Regions from separate parts of the Pseudomonas lutea genome, predicted to be linked through region 2. Evidence: predicted binding sites of a transcription regulator. Region 2 holds the regulator's gene; each other region holds the start of a gene.

Region 1 (6,496 bases), on a different contig from region 2:
TTTAGGGCCCGTGCGAAAACAGTCTCGAATGGACTTCGCACGGGTCATTGGGGTTCCGAGTGTAGGAAAAGCGCAGGCACAGCGCCAGAGGTCTTGCCCTCAGATGTGACTTACATAGCAACCTCGACCTGGCCGGGGGCCACGATATTGGCTTTGATCACGCGTTTGGAATTGAGGTTCTTTACCCGTATTTGCTCGTTGAAACCGCCGTCCGAGAGTGCTTCGCCCGGCATGCGCACGCTCATTGAACCGCTGCGCGCGCTGATCACGACCTGATCACCCTTATGAACCATTTGTGGTTGATCCAGATGCACTGGCGTCAGGATCTGATCGATGACCGTTGGTCGGACAACCTTTTGACCGATCGCCTGATCGAGTGAGTCCAGAAATCCCTGACCCAGCAGACTGACGTCACGTTCACGCAATGCCACATCGCCCTCGGACACGATGGCATCACGCTTCATCGGGCGAACTGCGGTGACCACATTGCGGTACAGATGGACCTGGGCGGGAACGAACACCGTCCACGGCGACGTGCCTTCACAGCGAACGCGCACAGTGACGCGGCCAATCGGCTGGGCCGGGCTTTCCAGTGAGGCTGTCAAATCCTTGTCACACAGGGGCATGCGCAGACGGGGGTCGAGCTGCTTGACCTCGATCTCGTAACGGCCTGCGGTCTGGTTGGTTGCCATATAGTCTTCAACAGTGAATTCAAGAAAGCCCTGGGTCACGCCGATAAGGGTTTCAGGCAGCGTCATGTTGTCCGCACGGCCCAGGCCAGCGGCACACAACAGACACAGCGCAACCAGCACGCGAATGAAGCTGAGAGTTGCGGGAGCCGGGCGTCGGGATACTGTCGTTTGTGTGTTCATGATGAGTAAATAGCAAGGCCCGTGCCGCTTACCGATTCGGTAGCGCAATTGGTCGTTTTGGGAGGAGTGGTGCATGGCTGGTGTGATGGATTCAGTAAACCAGCGCACTCAACTGGTAGGGCAGAACCGCCTTGAACTGTTGCTGTTCCGTTTGGACGGCAAGCAGTTGTACGGGATCAACGTGTTCAAGGTAAAAGAGGTGCTTCAGTGCCCGAAACTTACCCACATGCCCAAATCCAGTCCGATTGTGCGCGGCGTGGCAAATATTCGTGGCGGGACCATCCCGATCCTCGACCTGGCACTGGCGACCGGCGGCAAGCCGCTGAGCGACATTGCCAATTCCTTCGTGATCATCACGGAGTACAACACCAAGATTCAGGGCTTCCTGGTGCATGCGGTGGAACGCATCGTCAACATGAACTGGGAAGACATTCATCCGCCACCCAAGGGCACCGGTCGCGACCACTACCTCACGGCGGTGACGCGTCTGGACAACCAGTTGGTGGAGATCATCGACGTCGAGAAGATCCTCGCCGAAGTGGCGCCGGTTTCCGAGAACATCTCGGTCGGCGTGGTCACGGCCGAGGTGCAACACAAGGCGCTGTCGTTGCGCGTGTTGACCGTGGATGACTCGTCGGTGGCGCGCAAGCAGGTCACCCGTTGCCTGCAAACCGTGGGTGTGGAAGTGACGGCGTTGAATGACGGTCGTCAGGCGCTCGAGTTCCTGCGCAAACTGGTCGATGAAGGCAAGAAACCGGAAGAAGAATTCTTGATGATGATCTCCGACATTGAAATGCCGGAGATGGATGGCTATACCCTTACTGCCGAGATCCGCAGCGATCCGCGCATGCAGAAGCTGCACATCGTGCTGCACACGTCGCTGTCGGGCGTGTTCAACCAGGCGATGGTGAAGAAAGTCGGCGCTGATGATTTCCTGGCCAAGTTCCGGCCGGATGATCTGGCGGCGAGGGTGGTAGAACGGATCAAGGCGGCAGATATCAGCTGAGGAGGGGTTTTCCTCCTTGCTGTTCACATGATTTTGAGAGGCGGCATGTCGACAGGTAATTTGGATTTTGAACAGTTCCGGGTCTTCCTGGAAAAAGCCTGCGGCATTTTGCTGGGTGAAAACAAACAGTATCTGGTGTCCAGCCGTCTCAATAAATTGATGGAGCAGCAGTCCATCAAGTCGTTGGGGGAGTTGATTCAACGCATTCAGACCCAGCCGCGCAGTGGCCTGCGCGAGCAGGTGGTTGATGCGATGACGACCAACGAGACGCTGTGGTTTCGTGATACGTACCCCTTCGAGGTGCTGAAGAACAAAGTCTTGCCGGAGGCGATCAAGGCCAGTCCCAACCAGCGTTTGCGGATCTGGTCGGCGGCGTGTTCGTCAGGGCAAGAACCGTATTCGCTGTCGATGTCGATCGATGAGTTCGAGCGCAGCAACCCCGGGCAGTTGAAATCGGGCGTGCAGATTGTGGCGACGGATCTGTCGGGCACGATGTTGAACAATTGCAAGACGGGCGAATACGACAGCCTGGCCATTGGTCGTGGTTTGTCGCCGGACCGCCTGCAGCGGTTTTTCGATCAGAAGACGCCAGGGCGCTGGACGGTGAAGGCGCCGATCAAGAGTCGGGTCGAGTTTCGTTCGTTTAACTTGTTGGACAGTTATGCGGCGTTGGGCAAGTTCGATATGGTCTTCTGCCGCAACGTGTTGATCTATTTTTCGGCGGATGTGAAGAAGGACATTTTGTTGCGGATTCATTCGACGTTGAAGCCAGGGGGCTATTTGTTCCTGGGTGCGTCGGAGGCGTTGAACGGTTTGCCGGATCATTATCAGATGGTGCAGTGCAGTCCCGGGATTATTTATCAGGCCAAGTGATTGTTTGTGGTTTTGATTGGCTGAGAACCCCGCTTAGGCGGGGTTTTTGTTTTGTGTTGGCGCTGGGATTGTTGGCTTGCTCTTGATCAGAGCGGCGCTTGGAGGGGGCTGCCTGTCGGCAGAACTGTTTCGCCTTCGGCGAGTTACTTGATAGAGCCCCGCCTTCAATTTCAAAGAGCAGCCAAGGGCTTGTGCTCCTGGTTTGGCCCTCCCTCGTCGGTTCCCTCACTCCGGTCTTGCTCCGTAGGCCCGCGCCGAACGGACATCCATGTCCTGACTGCGCTCTCGCGGCATCCATGCCGCTCGGCCCACTGCGCAAAACCTGCGTTCAGCCTGCACCCAAGTCGCGTTTTGCGGTGACTGAGCTTTTTGCGCAGGAAAGAGCAAAAGCAACAGCCACAGCAAAAGCAAAAGCTTCCCGGCTGAAGCCAGTCCTACGGGATGCACGCACCTCTCTGTAGGAGCCGGCTTGCTGGCGAACGCGGTGGTCCAGTCAGGCGGATGGTGGCCGGAAGAATGCCTTCGCCAGCAAGCCGGCTCCTACAGAAGTCCGCGTAGACCCGGCCAGATCGGCGCATGCAGGACGCAGAGCTTCCGAGGCGGCATTCCCACGCGGAGCGTGGGAACGATCACAAGCAACAGCAACAGCAACAGCAACAGCAACAGCAACAGCACCAGCACCAGCAACAGCAACAGCACCAGCACTAGCAACAGAAATAGCGACAGCGAAGGCAAAAGCGTCCCGGCTAGAGCCAATCCTGCGGGATGCACGCATCTCTCTGTAGGAGCCGGCTTGCTGGCGAATGCGGTGGGCCTGTCAGGCGGATGGTGGCTGGAAGAATGCCTTCGCCAGCAAGCCGGCTCCTACAGAAGACCGGTTAGACCCGGCGAGATCGGCGCATGCAGGACGCAGAGCCTCCGAGGCGGCATTCCCACGCGGAGCGTGGGAACGATCACAAGCAACAGCAACAGCGACAGCTTCCCGGCTAAAGCCGGTCCCACAGTCGAGGTTGACGCCATTTTATCTGGGTAAACGCGCTGCTCTTTAGTGGGACCGGCTTCAGCCGGGAAGCTGTTGATCTTGATCTTGATCTTCATGCACAGCCAGCCCAGACGATGACAATCGCGACTTGGGTGCAGGCTGAACGCAGACGACGCGCAGTGGGCCGAGCCGCATGGATGCGGCGAGAGCGCCGTCAGGACAGGGATGTCCGTTCGGCGCGGGCCCACGGAGCGTCGTCGAAGTGAGGGAACCCCGACGAAGGAGGGGCCCAACCAGGAGCAGGCACCCTTGGTTACTTGGGGTGCCTTTCCAAGTAACTCGCCGAAGGCGAAACCGGAGGCCGTTAGGCCGACGCTCTTGATCTATATCCAGCCCCTCGTGCGAAAGCGCAATACGGCAAAAAAACGGCACCGCTCTTGCCACTTTCGTCCCACCAAGCGGAAAACTCTTGCCGCTTTTCTGTCATCACTGCCACTCAACCCTCTGCAAGCCCCGTAAAACGGCACTTCCAGCAACTGGCACGCCACTTGCTATAACTCCTGCAAGTACATCTGGTCAGCCCTCAAAGGTCCCGACATGAGCATCAGTTTCGACAACGCACTTGGCATCCATGAAAAGGCACTCAACTTCCGTGCCCAACGTGCCGAAGTGCTGGCCAACAACATTACCAACGCCGACACGCCCAACTACAAGGCGCGGGACCTCGACTTCTCCAAAGTCCTGGCGGCGCAAAGCGACAAGACCACCAATGGCCACTTCGCCCTCGACATGACCAACACCCGTCACATCGAAGCCGAAGGCATGAGCGATGGCGAAGCCAGCCTGCTCTACCGCACCCCGTCGCAGCCGTCGCTGGACCAGAACACCGTCGACTCCCAGGTCGAGAACGCCAATTACGCCGAAAACGCCATCGGTTTTCAGGCCAGCTTCACCTTGCTCAACAGCAAATTCAAAGGGCTGGTTGCAGCCCTGCGCGGAGAGTAATCCATGTCCCTATCCAGTGTTTTCAATATTGCCGGTAGCGGCATGAGTGCCCAGAACACTCGCCTCAACACCGTGGCCAGTAACATCGCCAACGCCGAAACCGTGTCCTCCAGCATGGACCAGACCTACCGCGCCCGCCATCCGGTGTTCGCTACCGTTTTCCAGGGTCAGCAGTCCGGCGGCAGCGGCTCGCTGTTCGAAGACCAGGGTCAGGCCGGCACGGGCGTACAGGTGACAGGCATCGTCGAAGACGCCTCCAACTTGGAAGCACGTTACGAGCCAAACCACCCTTCGGCGGACAAGAACGGCTACGTCTACTACCCGAACGTCAACGTGGTCAACGAGATGGCTGACATGATCTCGGCCAGCCGTTCGTTCCAGACCAACGCGGAAATCATGAACACCGCGAAAACCATGATGCAGAAGGTCCTGACCCTCGGTCAGTGATAAGGGGCACGACACATGACTTCCATCAGTAATAACACGACCACCGACTACCTCAAGTCGCTGCAGGCGCCGACCTCCGGCAAGACCGGCGACAGCACCACCGGCGCCAACAGCCTGGGCAAGGACTCGTTCCTGCAGCTGCTGGTGACACAGATGCAGAACCAGAACCCGCTGGACCCACAGGACAACAGTGAGTTCGTGGCCCAACTGGCGCAGTTCAGCAGTCTGGAAACCATGCAGAACCTGAGCACCTCGGTCGATGCCATCGGCGGAATGTACCAGTCTTCCCAGGCGCTGCAGGCGTCTTCGCTGGTCGGGCGCTCGGTGATCGCCGAAGCGGGTTCGACCAACGTCGACACCACCAAAGGCATGAGCGGCACCGTGGTCGTACCGGGGGCCAGCTCGCTCACCACCGTCAAGATTTACGACAGCACAGGCACCAATGTTGTCCGCACCATCGACCTGGGCGATGCCAAAGCAGGCAACACCCCCTTCGAGTGGGACGGCAAGGACGAAGCGGGCCAGCCGCTCGAATCGGGCAATTACAGTTTCGTCGCAACCGGCACCGTCGAGGGCGCCAACACTGGCTTCAAGACGTACCTGCCGGCAACGGTCAGCAGTGTGACCATGGGCACCTCGGGTGCAGCAATGACGCTCAACCTGGCCAACGGCAGCAACATCGCCTTGTCCAAAGTTCAACAAATCGGAATCTAGAGCCGACTAGACGGCGCAGGAGTGAAACATGTCTTTCAACGTAGGTCTTAGTGGGCTCTATGCAGCAAATAAAAGTCTCGACGTCGCCGGCAACAACATTGCCAACGTCGCGACCGTCGGTTTCAAGAGTTCCCGTGCGGAATTTGCCGACCAGTACGCGCAATCCATTCGTGGCACATCGGGCGGCACCAACGTCGGCAGCGGCGTGTACACCGCCGCTGTGACCCAGCAGTTCACCCAGGGTGCGCTGACCACCGGCACCGGCCGTGATCTGGACCTGGCGATCAACGGCAACGGCTTCTTCATGATGAGCAACAACGGCGAGAAGCTGTACACCCGCGCCGGTAACTTCCACACCGATACGTCGGGCAACATTATCGACACCAACGGCAATAACCTGCAGGGTTACGCCACCGATGCCAGCGGCAACGTGAAGACGGGCGTCTTGACCAACCTCAAGGTCGACACCTCCAACATGGCGCCGAAGACCACCTCGAATATTTCGATCAAGTCGAACCTGGATTCGTCGAAGCCGATCAACACTGGCGCGGCCTTCAATCCTGCTGACACCTCGACCTACACGTCGACTTACAGCAC
Region 2 (6,496 bases):
CGATGACGCATGCACCGGACTTGTCCGTTTCAGGGAGCACGATCATGAATTCCTCACCGCCATAGCGCGCCGCCAGATCCCCGGGCCTGCGAATGTTCGCAGCAAGGGTCTGGGCAACGCTGCGCAGTGCGACATCGCCACCGTGATGCCCATGCCGGTCGTTGAAAGCCTTGAAGTGGTCCACATCAATCATCAGCAATGCCAGCGGCCTGCCCGAGCGTATGCCTCGCGCCCATTCCTGCTTCAGGACCTGATCCAGCCTGCGCCGATTCGCCAGCCCGGTGAGGCCATCGGTCGAGGCCAGGCCGGCCAGTTCACGCTCCGCCTTATGACGAAGGCGCAACTGCCGGCCGAGTAACCATGACAGCCACACAATCCCGAGGCAGAGCAGGCCGGTCGCGCCTGTCACCAACAGTGCATTGCGTTTCCATACGGCGTAGACATCGTCCCGTGACTGGGCCACCACGACAATCAACGGCAAGTCGCCCACACGGGAGAAGGTATAAAGGCGTTGCGCGCCATCCAGCTCGGAAACTGCCGCAAAACTGCCATTAACCTCTTTCAGGATCCGTTTGAAGTTCGGCCGCATGCTGAAATTCTGGCCGATGAATGTTCGGGTGTTGTCATCCGGTTGACGCGCAAGCAATACCCCCTCTGCACTGAGCAGGTTAACCGTGCTGGTCGGCCCGATGTCGAGGGTGCGGAACAACTGATCGAAATAGGAAAGCCGCATCGATGCGCTGGCGACCCCGACGAACCTGCCATCATCAGACGGGAGACGGCGGCTGAAACTGATGCAGAGGTCCTTGAAACCCCAGCGCGAAAGAAAAGGCCCGTCCACCCGCAACGCCAGCGAGCCACTGTTCTTGAGGTCGGAAAAACCCGGACGATCCGAAAAATCGTCTTGCCGCGGTATGAGCGATGTGGAATCGGCGATGATCCGGCCGGTATCGTCAAGCAGCACCAGGTCCCCTTTATAGGGGGCAGCCGTGGCGCGATCGAACAGGACCAATTGCCGTAGCTCCGGGGAAATGGTCATGAGGTCGGGCCGGCGCCATGCAGCGATCAAGCCCTGAAGAGAGGTGTCGTACAGCTCGGCATTGCGCTGCACGTCGGCGTCGATCAGTTGCACGACATTGTTTGCCGAGCGCACGGCGGCCTCGCTGGCAGTGCCGAGTTCGCGAAAGAGCAGCCATCCCACGATGGCCAGAATAGCCGCCACGGCCACCACGCTGCCCAGCATCAGTATCTTCTCGGACCCTGATCTGACCCCTCGCGCGTCGGGAGGCATGGCTGTCAGTGGCATCGATCATCTCAGGCAGGAAGGAGGGCTTTGCTCAGGGGAGAGGTTTATTCGCCTTCGTCGAACTTGTTGTTGATCAGATCCGTCAGGCCTTTGAGTGCAGCATCTGCCTCCTCGCCTTCAGTTGCCAGGTGGATCTCGGTGCCCTTGCCAGCGGCGAGCATCATGACGGCCATGATGCTTTTGCCGTCGACCATGGACTCTGGCGTGCGGCCGACCCTGATCTGGCATGGGTACTTGCCGGCAACGCCCACGAATTTGGCTGCGGCACGGGCGTGCAAACCCAGCTTGTTGATGATGGTGATTTGTAGAGCGGGCATCGCGATGGAGGTCCTTTCAGCTTAGGTCGCGGTGGCGAACCTGAACATTCTTGAGCGATTGCTGCAGAACCTGACCCAGGCGTTCGGTCAGGTAGACGGAGCGGTGGTGCCCGCCCGTGCAGCCAATGGCGATTGTGACGTAGGCGCGGTTACTGGCGGCGAAGCGCGGCAACCACTTGTTGAGGTATGAAAAGATGTCCTGAAACATCTCTTCGACATCCGGCTGGGCCGCCAGGTATTCAGCCACTGGCTTGTCGAGGCCCGATTGCTCGCGCAGTTCGGGCTTCCAGTACGGATTGGGCAGGCAGCGCACATCGAAGACCAGATCAGCGTCGACGGGCATACCACGCTTGAAGCCGAAAGATTCGATGAGGAACGCCGTGCCCGGCTCAGGCTTGTTCAGCAGCCGCAGTTTAAGGATGTCGCGCAGCTGATAAAGATTGAGGTGGGTGGTGTCGACCGTCAGGTCAGCCAAATCAATGATGGGGCCGAGCAAGGTCTTCTCGTCGCGGATGGCTTCTGCCAATGAACGCGTGGCCGTGCTGAGCGGATGACGACGACGTGTCTCGGAAAAGCGTTTGAGCAGGGTGGCTTCATCCGCGTCCAGAAAGAGCACGTCGCACTGGATGTGCCGCGCGCGGACTTCTTCGAGCATGCGCGGGAATCGGGTCAGGTGACTCGGCAAATTGCGTGCGTCGATTGAAACCGCCAACAGCGGTTCCGCCAGCTCGGTGTTGATCAACGCGCGCTCTGCAAGCTCCGGAAGCAGGCCCGCAGGGAGGTTGTCGACGCAATAGAAGCCGCTGTCTTCGAGGACATCGAGAGCCGTGCTCTTACCGGAGCCGGAGCGACCGCTGACGATGATCATGCGCATGGTCAGTGACCGTTCTGGGCGTCGAGGACGACGTTATACAAATCTTCGCTGGTTTTGGCGCCGCGCAGGCTTTTACGGACGTCTTCGCGATCAAGCATGCTGGCGATCTGACGCAGCAGCTCGAGGTGAGCGTCGGTCGCCGCTTCAGGCACAAGAAGCACAAACAACAGATCGACCGGCGCGCCGTCGATGGCGTCGAAGTCGATGGGTTTCTCGAGATGCAGAACTGCGCTCACGGGTGTGGTGCAGCCCTTCAAGCGGCAGTGAGGAATGGCAATGCCGTTGCCAAAGCCGGTCGAACCCAGCTTCTCACGGGCAATAAGGCTTTCAAACACCACCTCTTCGTCGAGATCGGGCACTTCTCTGCCGATCATCTTGGCAATGTTTTGGAGTACGGCTTTCTTGCTGCCGCCTGGCACGTTCACGAGCGAACGGCCAGGGGTCAGGATATTTTCAAGTCGGATCATGGGTGGGGAGTATCAGCGAGCAGTCGCGCCTTGCAGCAGACTTTGCTGTTTTTCCTTATGTTTTTTGAGTTGGCGGTCAAGCTTGTCGGCAAGCAGGTCAATGGCGGCGTACATGTCGTCGTGTTCAGCGTTGGCAACCACTTCTGCGCCAGGCACATGCAAGGTGGCTTCAATTTTCTGCTTGAGCTTCTCGACCTCCATGGTGACCTGTACGTTGGTTATCTTGTCAAAGTGGCGTTCCAATCGGGCGAGCTTCTCACCGATGTAGGTACGCAGAGGTTCGGTCACTTCCAGCTGGTGTCCACTGATGTTGACTTGCATACAGCTTCTCCTTCGTTGCCAGTGCATTAAGAGGCAGGCGTAGTGCCTGCCGCTGGAACGCTTTGACGCATGACCTTACATCAGTCGCTTGCGTTCGCTGGACGGCGCAATCCCCAGGGATTCGCGGTACTTGGCGACTGTGCGACGGGCCACTTGGATGCCTTGTGCTTCCAGTAAACCAGCGATCTTGCTGTCACTCAACGGCTTTTTCTGATTTTCCGCGGCGACCAGTTTTTTGATGATCGCGCGAATGGCCGTTGACGAGCACTCGCCGCCTTCCGAGGTGCTGACGTGGCTGGAAAAGAAATACTTGAGCTCGTAAATTCCGCGCGGGGTGTGCATGAACTTCTGCGTCGTCACGCGCGAGATCGTGGATTCATGCATGCCCACCGCTTCAGCGATGTCGTGCAGGACCAGCGGCTTCATCGCCTCGTCGCCGTACTCCAGAAAGCCACGCTGATGTTCAACGATTTGAGTGGCCACTTTCATCAGCGTTTCGTTGCGGCTTTGCAGGCTCTTGATGAACCAGCGCGCTTCCTGCAACTGGTTGCGCATGAAGGTGTTGTCGGCACTGGTATCGGCACGACGCACAAAGCCGGCGTACTGCGGGTTGACCCGCAAGCGTGGAACGGACTCCTGGTTCAATTCCACCAGCCAGCGCTCGTTGTCCTTGCGCACGATGACGTCAGGGACGACATATTCAGGTTCGCTGGATTCGATCTGCGAGCCGGGGCGGGGGTTGAGGCTCTGGACCAGTTCGATGACCTGACGCAGGTCATCTTCCTTGAGCTTCATGCGGCGCATCAGCTGTGAGTAATCGCGGCTGCCCAGTAGATCGATGTAATCACCGACCAGCTTCTGCGCTTCTGCCAGCCACGGGGTCTTGGCCGGTAACTGTCGCAGCTGCAACAGGAGGCATTCGCTCAGGTTGCGAGCGCCAATGCCGGCAGGCTCGAACTGCTGAATACGATGCAAAACCGCTTCGATCTCGTCCAGCTCGATGTCGAGTTCAGGGTCGAAAGCGTCGAGCAGCTCTTCCAGTGTCTCGTCCAGATAGCCCTGGTTGTTGATGCAGTCGATCAGGGTCACGGCGATCAGGCGATCGGTGTCCGACATCGGCGCCAGGTTCAGCTGCCACAGCAAGTGGCTTTGCAGGCTCTCGCCAACCGAGGTGCGGGTGGTGAAGTCCCACTCATCGTCATCGTTGCTGGGCAGGCTGCTGGCGCTGGTCTGATAAACGTCTTCCCACGCAGTGTCGACGGGCAGCTCGTTGGGGATGCGCTCGCTCCAGTCGCCTTCTTCAAGATTGTCCACAGTCGGCGCCGACTCCTGATAGGTCGGCTCCTGAACATCGGCGTTGGGCTTTTGCTCTATGTTATCGGCCAAAGGGTCGGCGTTATCGAAATCGTCGCCTTCCTCTTGCCGTTCCAGCATCGGGTTCGACTCCAGCGCCTCTTGAATCTCCTGTTGGAGATCCAGCGTCGACAACTGAAGTAAACGGATTGCCTGTTGCAGCTGCGGGGTCATCGTCAGCTGCTGGCCCATTCTCAAGACTAGCGAAGGTTTCATGGCAGGGCTAAACACCTTATTCGCCGGCGCACTGCGCGCCATTTACTACCAGGGCGCCAAGGGCGCCAACTTAAGCAAATTATATGCCTGAAGCAGGAGGGTTTGCCTAGAGCGTGATGACAATTAAAAGCGAGGCGGCGACGGAGCGTATGCGGCTCGTCGCCCGATGCCCCGTCATCACTCGGTCAGAGCCGGAACTCGTGACCCAGATACACTTCCTTGACCAACTGGTTGGCCAGGATGGATTCAGCGTTGCCCTCGGCAATCAATTGCCCATCGTTGACGATGTAGGCGGTTTCGCAGATATCCAGCGTTTCACGCACGTTGTGGTCAGTGATCAGAACACCGATCCCTTTAGCCTTGAGGTGGTGAATGATCTGCTTGATGTCGCCAACGGAGATCGGGTCAACGCCGGCAAAGGGCTCATCGAGCAGAATGAATTTTGGCGAAGTGGCCAGTGCGCGGGCGATTTCGACGCGGCGACGTTCGCCGCCTGAAAGGCTCATGCCCAGGTTGTCGCGGATATGGGTGATGTGGAATTCCTGCAGCAGGCTTTCGAGCTCCTTGCGGCGGGCGGCGCGATCGAGTTCCTTGCGGGTCTCCAGGATCGCCATGATGTTGTCCGACACCGAGAGCTTGCGGAAGATCGACGCTTCCTGGGGCAGGTAGCCGATGCCAGCGCGTGCGCGGCCATGCATCGGCTGGTGGCTGACGTCCTGGTCGTCGATCAGGACGCGACCCTGATCGGCCTGGACCAATCCCACGATCATGTAGAAGCAGGTGGTCTTGCCGGCGCCGTTCGGGCCGAGCAGGCCGACGATCTGGCCGCTCTCGATAGACAGGCTGACGTCACGTACGACCTGACGGCTTTTATAGGCCTTGGCCAGGTGTTGGGCTTTCAGCGTCGCCATTACTGGGCCTTCTGCTGGTCGGTTTTCTTTTTCGGCTGGATGACCATGTCGATGCGCGGACGCGGCGCAGTCACCTTGGTGCCATTGGCACGGCCAGCGTTGACGACCTGCTTGACGGTGTCGTAGACGATTTTCTCGCCTTCGGAGGTGTTGCCGTCATTGACCACTTTGGCTTTGTCGATCAGGACGATGCGGTTCTGGGCCGCGAAGTACTGAATGGTGACGCCCCATGCCTGAACGATGGGCTTGTCCACGCTGGGCTTCTGCTCGTAATAAGCCAGGTTGCCCACTGACGTGAAGACGTCCACGTCACCTTGTGGCGTACGGGTGATGGTCACCGTGTTACCGGTGATTTTCATCGTGCCCTGAGTAATGATGACATTGCCCTTGTAGGTGGCGATGCCCTGCTTGTCGTCCAGTTGCGCGTCATCCGACTGAATATGGATGGGTTGATCGCGATCCGTCGGCAGAGACCAGGCGCTCGCGCTTCCCAGTGCTGCGCCCAGGCCGAGCAAAAAAGGAAGGGTTTTAACGAGCCTCATACTGTCCTCTTACGTTGGATAGCAGGTTCATCCTGCTTTCTTTCAGATACGCTTTCATACCCGTGCCGGTCGTTACACCGCCAAGACCGTCGATTCTAACGGGTTGGGCAGTTTCCGCATATTGCTTCTGAGGGAATACAGTCATGCGGCTGCTGGTGATGATGGTGGTGCGGTTCTTCTCGTCGGTGC
Region 3 (6,496 bases), on a different contig from region 2:
TAAGCGTCGATGAAATCGTCGCTGAACACGCCGCCTTTGGTCAGGAACGCACGACCTTTATCCAGCTCTTCCAGGGCTTCTTTCAGGCTGCCGCACACTTGTGGAATCTCTTTCGCCTCTTCTGGCGGCAGGTCATACAGGTTTTTGTCAGCAGCATCGCCAGGGTGGATCTTGTTCTGGATGCCGTCCAGGCCAGCCATCAACAGTGCAGCGAACGCCAGGTACGGGTTGGCAGCCGGGTCCGGGAAGCGTGCTTCGATACGACGACCTTTAGGGCTGTTGACGTAAGGAATACGGATCGAAGCAGAACGGTTACGTGCGGAGTAGGCCAGCATGACCGGCGCTTCGAAACCTGGAACCAGACGCTTGTAGGAGTTGGTCGCCGGGTTGGTGAAGCCGTTCAGCGCCTTGCCGTGCTTGATGATGCCGCCGATGAAGTACAGAGCGGTATCGGACAGGCCGGCATAGCCTTCGCCAGCAAAGGTGTTCTTGCCATCTTTGGAGATGGACATGTGAACGTGCATACCCGAACCGTTATCGCCGTACAGAGGCTTCGGCATGAAGGTAGCGGTGCGGCCGTAAGCGTCTGCAACGTTGTGCACGACGTACTTCAGGGTTTGAACTTCGTCAGCCTTCTTGACCAGCGTGTTGAATTTCACGCCGATTTCGTTCTGGCCAGCGGTTGCCACTTCGTGGTGGTGAACTTCGACGACCTGGCCCATTTCTTCCAGCGCGTTGCACATTGCGGTGCGGATTTCGTGGTCGTGGTCGAACGGTGGAACCGGGAAGTAGCCGCCTTTGATGCCTGGACGGTGGCCCTTGTTACCGCCTTCGATGTCCGCGTCGGACATCCAGGAACCCTGTTCGGAGTAGATCTTGAACATGGAGCCGGAGATGTCGGATTTGAATTTCACTTCGTCGAAGATGAAGAATTCCGGCTCAGGGCCTGCGAATACCGTGTCACCGATACCGGTCGACTTCAGGTATTCCTCGGCGCGGTGAGCGATGGCGCGTGGGTCGCGATCGTAACCCTGCATAGTCGAAGGTTCGATGATGTCGCAAACCAGAATCAGCGTAGGCTCTTCGGTGAACGGATCGAGAACGGCTGTTTCGTCGTCCGGCAGCAGGATCATGTCGGAGGCTTCGATGCCTTTCCAGCCCGAGATGGAGGAGCCGTCGAACATTTTGCCGACTTCGAAGAAGTCGTCTTCCAGCGCATCGCGGGCCGGCATGGTCACGTGGTGCTGAGTGCCTTTGGTGTCCGTGAAGCGCAGATCAATCCACTTAACGTCATGATCTTTGATGAGTTGAACCGACTTCGACATGCTGTCCTCCGGGGTGGATTAGGGCCTGGGTAGTGGTTGGCCCCTTAATTTTGGTGATGCCGGCCGCGATACTCGACCAAGGCAACCTGCCTCACAAGGGAGCAATTTGCATGCCAGTGCCCTGTGTTGGGTTTCAGGCTCAAATTGGCGTCATATCGGGCGCTAAGCGTCGCATAAATGAAAAAGTACGCACCGTTATGGTGCTGAAAGATTGTATACAGTTCCGTTTTGGTGCGCTGATGACCGGCTATACGATAACTGGTTAAACCTTGAGCAATTTCCGCTATAATCCGCGCCCCCCTTTTTCGACCGGGACCTAGCGCGCTGTTTTCATGAAATTAATCGTCAAAGTCTTCCCAGAAATCACTATCAAAAGCCGGCCTGTGCGTAAGCGTTTCATCAAACAGCTGGCCAAGAACATCCGTACGGTGCTCCGAGATCTGGACCCGGCGTTGGTGGTGGATGGCGTGTGGGACAACCTTGAGGTCGAAACCAGGGTCGAGGATGCCAAAGTTTTGCGCGAGATGACCGAGCGTCTGAGCTGCATGCCCGGCATCACGCATTTCCTGCAAGTCGACCAGCATCCGCTGGGCGACATGGAGGACATTTACGATAAGTGCAAGCTGCACTTCGGTGACGCGATCCCCGGCAAAATATTCGGGGTGCGCTGCAAGCGGGCTGGTCACCACGACTTCAGCTCCATGGACGTCGAGAAATACGTCGGCAGCAAGCTGCGTCGGGAATGCAACGCGGCAGGCATTTCGCTCAAGGCGCCGGAAGTCGAAGTCCGGATCGAAATCCGTGACCAGCGCCTGTTCGTGATCCACAGCCAGCACAACGGTATCGGCGGTTATCCGCTGGGATCGCTTGAACAGACCCTGATCCTCATGTCAGGCGGTTTCGACTCCACCGTCGCGGCTTATCAGATCATGCGCCGCGGCTTGATGAGCCATTTCTGCTTCTTCAATCTGGGCGGCCGCGCCCACGAGCTGGGCGTGATGGAAGTCGCGCACTTCATCTGGAAGAAGTACGGCAGCTCCCAGCGCGTGCTGTTCGTCAGCGTACCGTTCGAGGAAGTTCTGGGAGAAATTCTCGGAAAAGTCGATAACAGTCATATGGGCGTAGTATTGAAGCGTATGATGTTGCGCGCCGCGACCAACATTGCCGACAGGCTGGAGATTGATGCACTGGTGACGGGTGAGGCGATCTCCCAGGTTTCCAGCCAGACGCTGCCCAATCTGTCGGTCATCGACTGCGTAACGGAGAAGCTGGTCTTGCGACCGCTGATTGCCAGTCACAAGCAGGACATTATTGACCTGGCCGACCAGATCGGCACAGGCGATTTTGCCCGGCATATGCCCGAATACTGCGGCGTGATCTCGGTTAACCCCAAGACTGCAGCCAAGCGCAACCGGGTTGAACACGAAGAAAAAGCGTTCGACATGGCTGTGCTTGAGCGTGCGCTTGAAAACGCTCGTCTGGTGCCGATCGATCGTGTGATCGAAGAACTGGGCCAGGACGTTCAGGTTGAAGAAGTCGGCCAGGCGCTGGCAGGGCAAGTGGTTATCGACATCCGCCACCCGGATGACGCTGACGACCACCCGCTGGACCTGGCTGGTATCGAAGTACAAACGCTGCCGTTCTTTGCATTGAACAGCCGTTTCAAGGAACTGGATGACACGCGCCAGTACCTGCTCTATTGCGACAAAGGCGTCATGAGTCGCCTGCATGCTCATCATCTGCTCAGTGAGGGGCATGCCAATGTGCGCGTTTATCGACCGAGCTAAGTGCCCGGGGCTGTTTGCCTGTGGCTTGCGTCACCGGCCCCCCGACACCAGTCGTCAGCCGTAACGGCTTTCGCCGGCTCCACCGTTCATAGCTGCCTACACTAGTCAGCTGACCGAATCCTCTGATCGAGATACACAAGTGATCGAAAATCTACGCAACATCGCCATCATTGCTCACGTTGACCACGGTAAAACTACCCTCGTCGACAAGCTTCTGCGCCAGTCCGGCACCCTTGAGCGCAACGAGCTCAACGACGAACGCGTGATGGACTCCAACGACCAGGAGAAAGAACGCGGTATTACCATTCTCGCGAAGAACACCGCGATCAACTGGAATGGCTACCACATCAACATCGTTGACACCCCTGGCCACGCCGACTTCGGTGGTGAAGTAGAGCGCGTGATGTCGATGGTTGACTCCGTTCTGCTGCTGGTTGACGCTCAAGACGGCCCTATGCCGCAAACCCGCTTCGTGACCAAGAAGGCTTTTGAAGCCGGCCTGCGTCCAATCGTCTGCATCAACAAGGTTGACCGTCCAGGCGCTCGTCCGGATTGGGTTCTGGACCAGATCTTCGACCTGTTCGACAACCTGGGTGCTACCGAAGAGCAGCTGGATTTCAAAGTCGTCTACGCCTCGGCCCTGAACGGCATTGCCGGTCTGGATCACACCGACATGGCTGAAGACATGACGCCGCTGTATCAGTCGATCGTCGACAACGTCCCTGCGCCAAAGGTTGACCGTGACGGTCCGTTCCAGATGCAAATCTCGGCACTGGACTACAACAGCTTCCTGGGCGTCATTGGTGTTGGTCGTATCGCCCGTGGTCGCGTCAAGCCGAACACCCCGGTTGTCGCGATCGGTGCCGATGGCAAGAAGCGCAACGGCCGTATCCTGAAGCTGATGGGTCACCACGGTCTGCACCGCATCGACGTCGAAGAAGCAGCCGCTGGCGACATCGTTTGCATCAGCGGTATGGATTCGCTGTTCATCTCCGACACCCTGTGCCACCCGGACGCGGTCGAAGCGATGAAGCCGCTGACCGTTGACGAGCCAACCGTTTCGATGACCTTCCAGGTCAACGATTCGCCATTCTGCGGTAAAGAAGGCAAGTTCGTGACCTCCCGTAACATCAAGGAGCGTCTGGACAAAGAGCTGCTGTACAACGTTGCTCTGCGCGTTGAAGAAGGCGACTCGGCTGACAAGTTCAAGGTCTCGGGCCGTGGTGAGCTGCACTTGTCGGTACTGATCGAAACCATGCGTCGCGAAGGCTTCGAAATGGGCGTCGGCCGTCCTGAGGTCATCATCCGTCAGGTTGACGGCGTGAAGCAGGAACCGTTTGAAAACGTAACCATCGACACCCCTGAAGAATCCCAGGGCAAGGTCATGGAAGAGATGGGCCTGCGTAAGGGCGACCTGACCAACATGGTGCCGGATGGCAAAGGCCGTGTTCGTTTGGAGTACAACATCCCTGCTCGCGGTCTGATCGGTTTCCGTAACCAGTTCCTGACCCTGACCAACGGTGCTGGCATCCTGACTTCGATCTTCGATCGTTACGACACCATGAAGTCCGGTGACATGTCTGGCCGTCAGAACGGCGTTCTGGTTTCGGTTGAAACCGGCAAGGCACTGACCTACTCCCTGGAAACCCTGCAGGCGCGCGGCAAGCTGTTCGTCGAGCACGGTCAGGAGATCTACAACGGTCAGATCGTCGGCCTCAACAGCCGCGACAACGACATGGGCGTGAACCCAACCAAAGGCAAGAAGCTCGACAACATGCGTGCTTCGGGTAAAGACGAGACCATCGCTCTGGTTCCACCTGTTCGCTTCACCCTGGAACAGGCTCTGGAATTCATCCAGGACGACGAGCTGTGTGAAGTGACGCCTAAGTCGATCCGTCTTCGCAAGAAGATTCTGGACGAAGGCGAGCGTACCCGCGCTGCCAAGAAAGCCAAGGCGTAACTAGCCCCGGCTGAACGAAAACGCCCCCGGTCGTAAGGCCGGGGGCGTTTTTGTTTGTCTGAGTTTTGCTTCGGCCGGTGTCGATGCTGTGAGGGCGATGTCCCTCAATCCGGCCCCTTCCCGGCTAAAGCCGGTCCCACTGAGGTCCACGCGCCTTTGGTAGGACCGGCTTCAGCCGGGAAGGCGTACGCGAACTCTGCAGGGGTCTTAGAACTTCAACGGCACCCGGCCGGAGTTTGAGTTCAGAGTACCTGTGCTCTCGCGCACGACTTCCTTCGGCTTGTACGCGCAGTAACCAGGGCGTGGGCCGATTTTCGGGTGGTTGCGGCAAGTGTCAGGGCGCTTGTCGTAGATGGTGCACAGGCGGCTTTTACGGTCCAGATACAGGCAGTCGTTGTTGCTCATGCGCTGCAAGGTAAAAATCCCGGACTTCTGATTGAAGCGCTCGACGACCCCTTCCTTCTGCAGGCGCTTGGCGATGTTCTTGGGATTGTCCCCCTGCTCGAACTCGTCAACGATGCCAATGCGGATCAGGTCCTTGATCTTCACTTCAACCGGCAGCGTGCAGCAACTGGAGATGCAGCCTCCGCACATGTAGCTGGAGTATTTCTGCCAGGTCTCGATGCGGTCGAGTTCTGCAGCGGCGATCAAGGTGGGTTTCATGGGTCTGTGCTTCCGGGTGTATCGGGCGCGCGATCATACCGGTCCGCGCGCGTTTCCCCTACCGCAAAAACAAGCGATGCGACTGTCGGCTGTTACTTGGGCGATCTGTGATGACGTTTGTTCAGATGAGCACGGTGTTTGCCAGCGCCTCGATTTGCTCCTGACGCTCCGTCTGGTTGAGCTTTGCGCCCGGGTTCAAGGATGACCATTGCGGGTGTGCCCTGGCTTTATGCAGCGCCTCCGGCAGTTTGCCTTCGCGCCAGGTCTTGTCCTGTGGAGCGGTCAGCTTGATGCTCTCCATGGCGGCATGCCCACGCACTTCGAGCGCTTGCAGCAGCAGCCGCTGGCGCAGAGCCAGTAATCTCAGCACTGCGTCGTCAACGGTCAGTTCGCGTTGGCCCTTGAGTTTGCCCATCAGCCGGCCGCCATAGCTGCGCGCCGTTTGCAGGGCGCCGCCGGCAATTGCGCCGACCAATGCCGCTGCGCCCAAGGTGATGCCGCCGACCAGCAGGTCAACGCCTGCGCCAGCCGCCGCCCCCGCAGCAATGCCGCCGCCCACTCGAACGCCGAGCAGCTTAAGGGTTTCAGGGTTGAACAGGTCGTCGCCCCAGCGCCCATCCAGCAGTGGCAGGTCGCTGGCTGAGGCGTCTTCACGACGAAACCCGTAAAGCTTGAGCAGCGACTCGACGCAACGCTGCTCCCGCTGCCGCACGGCTTTGCGCAGATCAGCAATGGCGGCCTCGACCAGGCCATTCTCGGTG

Evidence for each region. The regulator sigma-54, encoded in region 2, starts transcription at its own class of promoters, with help from an activator protein. The targets are predictions, from matches to a motif close to ANTGGCATNNANNTTGCTNT.
Region 1: a site for sigma-54 is predicted at 4,269-4,288, ahead of flgB (flagellar basal body rod protein FlgB). Genes of this name have one in related genera too.
Region 3: a site for sigma-54 is predicted at 1,424-1,443, ahead of glnA (glutamate--ammonia ligase). Genes of this name have one in related genera too.

The regions. Positions count from the first base shown of each region.
Region 1 covers NZ_JRMB01000001.1:2,027,330-2,033,825, reverse strand. The annotation lists gene flgA (flagellar basal body P-ring formation chaperone FlgA) at 111-872, opposite strand; gene LT42_RS08735 (chemotaxis protein CheV) at 946-1,878, shown strand; gene cheR (protein-glutamate O-methyltransferase CheR) at 1,924-2,751, shown strand; gene LT42_RS25940 (hypothetical protein) at 3,292-3,522, opposite strand; gene flgB (flagellar basal body rod protein FlgB) at 4,331-4,738, shown strand; gene flgC (flagellar basal body rod protein FlgC) at 4,742-5,185, shown strand; gene LT42_RS08705 (flagellar hook assembly protein FlgD) at 5,201-5,899, shown strand; gene flgE (flagellar hook protein FlgE) at 5,928-6,496, shown strand, end outside.
Region 2 covers NZ_JRMB01000002.1:775,804-782,299, reverse strand. The annotation lists gene LT42_RS15690 (sensor domain-containing diguanylate cyclase) at 1-1,306, opposite strand, end outside; gene LT42_RS15685 (HPr family phosphocarrier protein) at 1,351-1,623, opposite strand; gene rapZ (RNase adapter RapZ) at 1,640-2,497, opposite strand; gene ptsN (PTS IIA-like nitrogen regulatory protein PtsN) at 2,500-2,964, opposite strand; gene hpf (ribosome hibernation-promoting factor, HPF/YfiA family) at 2,977-3,285, opposite strand; gene LT42_RS15665 (RNA polymerase factor sigma-54) at 3,361-4,854, opposite strand; gene lptB (LPS export ABC transporter ATP-binding protein) at 5,040-5,765, opposite strand; gene lptA (lipopolysaccharide transport periplasmic protein LptA) at 5,765-6,307, opposite strand; gene lptC (LPS export ABC transporter periplasmic protein LptC) at 6,294-6,496, opposite strand, start outside.
Region 3 covers NZ_JRMB01000004.1:92,186-98,681, forward strand. The annotation lists gene glnA (glutamate--ammonia ligase) at 1-1,325, opposite strand, end outside; gene thiI (tRNA uracil 4-sulfurtransferase ThiI) at 1,658-3,112, shown strand; gene typA (translational GTPase TypA) at 3,252-5,072, shown strand; gene LT42_RS23195 (YkgJ family cysteine cluster protein) at 5,280-5,735, opposite strand; gene LT42_RS23200 (GTPase/DUF3482 domain-containing protein) at 5,857-6,496, opposite strand, start outside.